Regions from separate parts of the Paenibacillus wuxiensis genome, predicted to be linked through region 1. Evidence: riboswitches for the same ligand, from Rfam matches in the RefSeq annotation. Region 1 holds a riboswitch; the other holds the start of a gene.
What was found. A riboswitch is a leader RNA that binds a small molecule or an ion and turns the genes downstream of it on or off. The one in region 1 is predicted to bind glycine.
Positions count from the first base shown of each region.

Region 1 (4,432 bases):
AAATTGCTTGACTAAGTGTCTTTAATCAAAATTGTCATCGTGGAAGGCTGCAGCATGTAAACAACCGTTTCTATAAAAGATGTACGTGTTCGCCATATTCATGAATAGTACTTTTATACCTAAACACCAACGGCAGGGTTATACGAAACAAACTGCCACTCATTTTACTGCAAGGAGCGGTCGCGTAAAACCAGTGTGAGTGCGATGAAGCCGTGGGCGGACAGAAGCTGTAGCTACACAGAAATAATTAAATCAGGAGGGTTCTGTGCCAATGCCGAACACTCCTGAAAATGTTTTAGGCTGTGTAAAAACGCAAGTCAGTAAAATTTGTTGTAATATATTCAAACTGCAAACGGTAAATTGATTGACATTCGCCAGAAAATCGAAACGTTTTTGTAACCATCAGACTTAGAGGTTATTTTTCATAGACATTCTTCATACCAATCATCTTCAAGATTTTGAATAGTATCTTGTAAAAGTTCTGAAAATGTTGGAGCTATAAAATAAACAAAATCAGGGTCATGTACATAAAAGATAACTTGCCCAACTGTACCATGTTCTGTCGGGTCGAAGTCTAACATTAGATACAATGACCCTCCTACAACCTGTGCAAAAGGAAACCACTGCTTGTTAAATAAATATGGCTTAATACGAGAATCAAGCTTACTAATTTCTTCATCGCTGTAATATTCACTCATTAAATGATCGCGATCGCAGAAAAATTTCTTGGTATCTCTAATATCGTCTAAGGAAAGAAATGTAAATGGAATACAACTATCTTTATATGAAGTATACAAAAGATTAAGCGGATAGCCGCTGCCATCCTTAAGTTTATAAAACGCCTTAAAATCCGTTGGTAATGAAATACTAAAATCTCTTTCAAAATCGTCAAATTGTTTATCTGTTACTCCGGTTATCTTCTTGTACTCTTCAAAATACTCAATATCTTCGTCAACAACTTTCCCAGCTAATAAACCCTCTATTGTTTTACGTAATTCATCTATTAGGGACACCTTACTTACCTCCAAATATAACTATCCTTCGCAAGGAACCTATTATTCCACGAATACACCCAGTCTACTTTTACGATTCTACAAGTTGATGAAGAAACCCTTAGAACCTCAATCAGAGCTCAGTCTAGAACTTTATTTTCTTGTGACACATGGCAAATGAAAAAACCTGCTGCACCAGCATGATACCAGTTCAGCAGGTTCTTAGTTCTCAACCTATTGTTCCTTCAACTATTCATCTATCAGCTTCGTGTACTGCTCTGCATTCAGCAAGTGCTTCACAGCTTCCTCAACGCTGCCTTCTACTTCAACTTCTGCAATCCATCCATCTTCGTAGGGGCTGCTGTTCACAAGCTCTGGCGACGCTTCCAATCCATCATTGACCTTCGTAATTGTCCCGGATACCGGACAGTACAACTCAGATACGGTCTTCACCGATTCAATTGATCCCATGCTGTCCCCTGCGGACAAACTGGTTCCTACTGGCGGAAATTCAATGAATACGATGTCTCCCAGCTGGGATTGTGCATGATCTGTAATGCCAACCCGTACCGTATTGCCTTCTATGGCAACTACCCATTCATGCTCTTCACTATACAACAATCCATTCTTCACTTCGCTCATGTCAACGCCCCATTTCATTCATAATGTCATTCATCAGGCCGTCTATCCAATCGAGATCGTAAAAATGGACAGGAAGCGGCCTTGTCGCCTTGTTCTCTGTCCTCGGTACCTGAGAGTTCCCGTTCCTCCACAGCCACAACTGCGGTTGAACTTACCCCTTTGGCGGCATAGAAAATGCACTCTCCAGAGCTGCGTCAGAATGGCGGTTATGGAACCTGAGAGATTCATTGCCAATCGGCGGCTGGCAACTTGCTCCTTCGGTGTTGACAATCGCAATTGTCAAACTCTCCCGACCTTCCTCGTTCGCGAATTACGATTAAACTGGGTAATTATAACACCATTAGATTATTGCAAGATATGCATGATTGTCAATACGACAAGCTATGAAATCAGTTGTGAAGAAAATATCAATTGACAAAGTGTGGAAAGCTCAACTAATGTAGAGATGACAGCTGAAAATGGCGAATGATGGTAAAGGGAGAGACTGCTGAGACATAGCGGCGCCGAAGGAGTAAGCCTGAATAGGTGAATCTCTCAGGCAAAAGGACTTTTACCGGACGCACCTCTGGAGAGCACTGCTATTCATGAAAACGAATACAGTCACCCAAGGGGAAAGTCGATGGTAGACTCGCAAACAAACAATTTGTTTGCGACAATCGGCGACACTCTCAGGTACAAAGGACAGAGCGAGAGAATGAGAGGATGCGATGCATCCACTTTTCTTTCGGCTGTCCTTTTTATGTTCGTATACCGATAATTAGTCCAAATACGCGTATCGAGGTGAATTCATGAGTCAATTGAAGAGAACGCCAATATTTGATCAATACTCTGCTTATCCGGGTGCACGCTGCATTGACTTCGGCGGCTGGGAGCTCCCTGTTCAATTTATCGGCATTCAGCGAGAGCATGAAGCAGTTCGTACACATGCAGGTCTATTCGATGTCTCCCACATGGGTGAATTTATCGTAAGCGGCCCTGCCTCCCTGACATTTCTTCAACAGATGACAACAAATGATGTATCGCGGCTCGAGGATGGCAAAGCACAATATACGCTGATGTGCTACCCTGACGGAGGAGTTGTCGATGATATTCTCATTTATCAGATGAAGAGCGACCGTTACATGCTCGTCGTTAATGCCTCCAACATCGATAAAGACTACGCATGGCTGCAGAAGCACCTGATTCATGGCGTTACCTTGACCAATGTATCGAATCGCACAGCATTGCTTGCCCTTCAAGGGCCGAATGCCCAAGCTATTCTTGCTGCGGTAACTGAGGCACCTATTGATTCGCTCGCTCCATTCCATTTCCTATCGGATGCACAAGTCTGCGGCGTATCAACATTGCTGTCTCGCTCAGGCTATACCGGTGAAGATGGCTTCGAACTCTACTTGTCCGCAGAGGATGCAGCACACGTATGGAATGAGCTGATTCGCGCGGGCGAACCGTTCGGCTTGCTCCCAGCAGGGCTTGGTGCTAGAGACACCTTGCGCTTCGAGGCACGTCTGCCCCTCTATGGACAAGAAATTACAGCCGATATCTCGCCGCTTGAGGCAGGACTAGCACGATTCGTCAAGCTGGATAAGGGCGACTTCATCGGCCGTGTAGCATTAACGAAGCAGAAGACCGATGGACCGGCACGAAAGCTGGTCGGCATCGAGATGATCGACAAAGGCATTCCTCGCTCCCATTATCCAGTGCTTGCAGATGGGCGCGTGATCGGAGAAGTTACAACAGGAACACAGTCGCCGACATTAAAACGCAATCTAGGGCTGGCCTTGATTGAATCCGCATTCTCTGAATTGGATACAGAAATTCTTGTCGAAATTCGCGGCAAGCAGTTGAAAGCCCGCGTCGTCTCGACTCCATTTTATAAACGAATCCCGACCCCTGCCAAAGGAGCGAATCCATCATGAAGCATCGTTACATTCCAGTGACGGAACAAGATCAGGCTGACATGCTGCAGCAGATCGGCATCACTTCCATTGACGAGCTATTCCGCGATATCCCAGCCTCCATTCGTTACAATGGAGTACTGCCAATGTCTAAACCATTAGATGAAGCAGCCATGATGAAGCATATGAAGGAATTGGCCTCCCGCAATGCTAATAGTGAGAGCCATACCAGCTTCCTTGGTGCTGGCATATACGATCATCATATCCCTGTAGTCATCCAGCATCTAGTCTCTAGATCAGAGTTCTATACCGCCTATACACCCTATCAGCCTGAAATCAGTCAGGGTGAATTGCAAGCAATCTTTGAATTTCAATCCTATATATGCGAGTTGACTGGTATGGCTGTTGCCAATGCCAGCATGTATGATGGCGCTACTGCACTTGCAGAAGCTGGAGCACTGGCGGTTGGCGCAACGAAGCGCAAGCAGCTTGTCATCTCGAGCACTGTCCATCCAGAAGCGAGACAGATTGTTCGCACAATGGCTCGAGGACTTAATGTTGAAGTGGTCGAGATTGGATATCAAGACGGGGTGACTGACCTTGCTCAGCTGGAGCGTGCTGTCACGGACGAGACTGCTGCCGTACTGATTCAGTCCCCTAACTTCTTCGGATGCATTGAAGATGTGCGCGCCATTGAACCTATTGCACATGCAAATAAAGGTCTGCTCATCATGAGTACAAATCCACTGAGTCTTGCTATGTTGGAGAGTCCTGGCAAACTAGGTGTAGATGTATGTGTTGGAGATGCCCAGCCGCTTGGCATTGCAGCATCTTACGGCGGTCCTACATGCGGTTTCTTTGCCGTTGCAGAGCCCTATATGCGCCGCATCCCTGGCAGAATTG
Region 1 is NZ_JBEFZI010000006.1:134,745-139,176, forward strand. It holds gene ABN764_RS14760 (SMI1/KNR4 family protein) at 423-1,013, opposite strand; gene gcvH (glycine cleavage system protein GcvH) at 1,242-1,634, opposite strand; glycine riboswitch at 1,828-1,936, opposite strand; glycine riboswitch at 2,100-2,194, shown strand; glycine riboswitch at 2,198-2,321, shown strand; gene gcvT (glycine cleavage system aminomethyltransferase GcvT) at 2,423-3,550, shown strand; gene gcvPA (aminomethyl-transferring glycine dehydrogenase subunit GcvPA) at 3,547-4,432, shown strand, end outside.

Region 2 (4,432 bases), on a different contig from region 1:
CGGATCCGAATTTCTACAAATTCTTCAATGAAGAACGGTTTGCGTTAAGTGAACAGGTGAGCGAATTGGCAGCGGATATCGGCTGCCGCCCAAGCTCGTTGTCATTAGCTTGGCTTATGCACCAGCCTTGTGTATCGACAGTCATTGTAGGAGCGACGAAGGTGGAGCAGTTAGAGGATAATATAACGAGTGTCAATGTCGAACTTAATGAAGAACAGTTGAACCGGTTGGATGAAATAAGCCGTCGATATCGTTATGGTGAACCTTTTGCCGTATACCGATTGCCTGAGTAAATGAGAAAGTAAGGAAGCAATAGGCACCGCCTCTAGGTAATAGGGGCGGTTTTTTTGAGTTGAGATTTCGAAATCTTGCGCTCATATTATAAATACGATGTAACTGGAAGGACGGTATGTATAATAGGGGGAGAAATGGCCTGACCTCATAGCGGGTTAATAAACTGTACCTGTTCAATTGTCGTCTTGGTCGGTAAGCTATTATTCAATTGGAACATCTTTCTTGAATTGAACAGTGGAAGGGAGTTGCTGGAATCTGTATGCTTAGACAGAATCCGATCTTGGATCTATCAACTGAGGAACAGTATATGCTAGGCTCATATACGTTAGAGAAAATCAGTCAGTATCTATCATACACCGACGAGGTAGTAGTTGCCCCTGAATTAATCCCGTCAGAAATCGTGCAGTATGCGGAGCAAATTGACTTTGCTGCTCCTGTCAAGCCTCAAACTGCGGTTCAGCATGTTATAGAAGGACTGCGTCGATATCAAGTGCACACAGCACACCCAGGATATTATGGCTTATACAATCCCCGCCCGAACTTTATGGGGATTATGGCAGACACGATAACAGCAGCGTTTAACCCCCAGCTTGCTGCATGGAGTCATGCGCCGCTCGCGGTAGAGATTGAGAATTACGTACTGCGTGAGCTCGCCGTTCAATTTGGTTACCCGCATGATGTTGCTGATGGAACCTTCACGACTGGGGGAGCGGAAGCTAATTTGACGGCTGTCTTAACGGCCCTATCTTATCATTTTCCAAAGTATGCAATAGACGGATTAGCAGCTCTGGAGAAGCGACCCATTCTGTATGCTTCTGAAGAAAGTCATCATTCATTGGTGAAGGCGGCTCGATCCTGTGGGCTTGGAACGAATTCAATTCGCTCCATTCGTACGAACGATTCCTTGCAAATGGATATAGATGCGTTATCAGAACAAATACGTATAGACCGCGCGCAGGGTTTTGCCCCATTTCTTATTATTGCTACAGCGGGAACGACGGGAGCCGGTGCAATTGATCCCTTAATGGACATCGCAGCAATAGCGGAGCATGAACAGATGTGGCTTCATGTGGATGCTGCTTATGGCGGTGCAATCGTATTGGATTCCGAGCTGTCCTCCCATATAGATGGTATCCAGCAAGCAGATTCAATCGCGTTTGATGCTCATAAGTGGCTGTCCGTTCCAATGGGGGCGGGCATGTACTTCACACGTCATTCACATATATTGCATGAAACCTTCCGTATAACGGCAGATTATATGCCGAAGGAGGGTGAGGAGCTGCCTACGATTGATCCATATACGCATTCTATTCAATGGTCACGGAGATTTATAGGATTGAAGCTGTATTTATCCCTGGCTACTGCGGGGTGGGAAGGATATCGAGCTGTCTTGCGACATCAAGTTGAAATGGGCAAGCTATTCCGAGAAGAATTAATGCGATCTGGCTGGACAGTTGCCAATGATACCGTGCTGCCTGTCATTTGCTTTCTTGATCAAGAAGCATGGACACGAAACGACCAGGACTTCGCTCAATTTGTGCATCAACAAGTATTAAGCACAGGGAAAGTGTGGCTATCCGTATTTACCATTCATGGTGTACCAACGCTGCGTGCATGCTTTACCAATTACGATACGAATGTGCAGAATGTGAGTGAACTCATTCATTTATTAAATGAGGCCAGATCCCTATATTACAGTCACCAAGCACATGTGTGATAGATGGTATGGGATAAATTACAATGCAATGGATCATTGCACAATGATAGTGTGTCTACTATAATGTTACCTACAACTTTATAACTGGATGAAGTTTGCGGGAGATAGACGAATCGTCTAGCCGAAGGGGTAAGCTCTCAGGCGCTTAGGCATATCGAACCTTGAGCTCGAATACGTATAAGCAGGACCGTAAATGGACAGGACTCTGGAGAGACTCCATGATTGGGGCACCGAAGGGGCAAGACGAATTTGATTCTCGTGGATTCGTTAAAACTCTCAGGTAAAAGGACAGGGATGCAGAAGCGTAGAAAAATCGTAAGTCATTGGTATGATGATCTTATTTAGGTATGTCACTTACGTCAGGTTGTTTATTCTGCACACATGTCCCCAGGGTCAAATCATTCGATTTGACTCTTTTTATTATTCACAAAGAGGGGAACTGATTTGGCAATGATGGAACAATGGTTAGACAAATTGAACAGCATGGTATGGGGAGCACCGCTTCTTATCTTATTAGTAGGAACGGGAATCTTATTAACGATCCGCTTGGGTGGACTACAGTTGTTCCGCCTGCCGCTCGCCTTGAAGTTAATATTCAAGTCGAAGAACGAGGGAGAAGGAGATGTATCCAGCTTCGGTGCATTAGCTACTGCGCTGGCGGCGACAATTGGAACTGGTAATATCGTGGGGGTTGCTACTGCAATTAAGGTGGGTGGACCCGGTGCGTTATTCTGGATGTGGGTTGCTGCATTCTTCGGTATGGCTACTAAATATGCGGAGGGATTGCTTGCTGTCAAGTATCGCAACATTGATGACAATGGACAAGTGCTAGGTGGCCCAATGTATTATATTGAGAAGGGGCTTGGCATGAAATTCAAGCCGCTTGCTGTATTCTTCGCGATTAGCGGGGTGTTGGTTGCCTTACTTGGAATAGGTACATTTCCGCAAATTAATGCGATCGTCACATCTACAGAAGCAAGCCTTGGAGTGCCTGCAGTAGTCACTGCGGCAATCGTCACTATCGTGACCGCACTTGTTACAATTGGCGGGATTCAGAGTATATCGCATGTGACGACGACAATCGTCCCTGTCATGGCTATTATCTATTTTATCGCAAGCTTTGTGGTGCTTATTGCATTTGCGGATCAGATACCTCACGCACTGTCGTTGATTTTCCATGGCGCGTTCAATGTAACAGCAGCAGGAGGCGGCTTCTTGGGAGCAACGGTTATGATGGCGATCCGCAACGGAATTGCAAGAGGTGTATTCTCCAATGAATCAGGTCTCGGAAGCGCACCGATTGCGGCCGCGGCTGCGAAGGTGAAATGGCCGGCTGAGCAAGGACTCATATCAATGACTGGAACATTCATTGATACGATCATCGTCTGCTCGCTTACAGGATTAACATTGATTGTAACTGGTGTATGGAATGGCCCAATGGAAGGAGCGGCCATGACACAGGCAGCATTTGATGCTGCGCTGCCATACGGTTCCCTCATTCTTATGTTTTGCTTGATTTTATTTGCATTCACGACGATTCTTGGCTGGAACTATTACGGCGAACGGTGCATGGTTTATTTATTCGGTGTCAAATCGATTCTGCCGTACCGCCTTATGTTCATTGCGATCATTGGCTTTGGGGCATTTATCAAGCTGGATATGATATGGAAGCTTGCTGATATTGTAAATGGATTAATGGCGCTGCCGAACTTAGTTGCACTGCTCGGTTTGTCTGGAGTCGTCGTGTCTGAGACTCGTCTATATTGGAAGCATAGGGAATCCGAAAAATAAATAGAAGCAGGAAGCGATTCCTGTTCTTAAGTAAACTGCCAAATGCATGAAAGTGAACATTTGGCAGTTTTTTTGCGTTTAATGAAACCTTTTGCCTATCTTGTGCATCTAATTGACAGTTTGATTCGCGTGTATGGGGTAAAGAAGGGAGTAGAAACGGCTTGCATAGCGATATAGAGACAGAAGTGAGATTGGCTAAGGAAGGTAACAAAGAAGCGTTTATTCGACTCATCAAGCAGCATGAAGCCCAAATGTTCAACATGGCCAGGTCAATCGTCAGAAGGGATGAGGATTGTGCAGATGCGATGCAGGAGACTGTGCTCAAGGCTTATCGCGCACTGACCAACCTAAATCATCATGCCTATTTTAAGACTTGGCTCTTTCGGATATTGATCAATGAATGCAATATGATATTGCGGAAGCAGGCTCGCATCATCATGCTGGCTGAACTCCCAGAAGTTGGTGTAGCCACGGCAGAATACAGTGATCATCTTGATTTGCGTCAGGCGATCTATCGGCTTGAGGAAGTATCTCGCAATATTGTTATTTTGTTTTATTTTCAGGATTTGCCTATGCATCAGATCGCCGAGATGATGGATATGTCCGTGGGTGCGGTGAAGACACGGCTGC
Region 2 is NZ_JBEFZI010000002.1:676,823-681,254, reverse strand. It holds gene ABN764_RS06365 (aldo/keto reductase) at 1-293, shown strand, start outside; gene ABN764_RS06360 (pyridoxal phosphate-dependent decarboxylase family protein) at 554-2,011, shown strand; glycine riboswitch at 2,207-2,313, shown strand; gene ABN764_RS06355 (alanine/glycine:cation symporter family protein) at 2,462-3,802, shown strand; gene ABN764_RS06350 (sigma-70 family RNA polymerase sigma factor) at 3,964-4,432, shown strand, end outside.
Region 2: it holds a riboswitch for glycine, as region 1 does, so the genes downstream of both, ABN764_RS06355 (alanine/glycine:cation symporter family protein) here and gcvT (glycine cleavage system aminomethyltransferase GcvT) in region 1, are expected to answer to the same signal.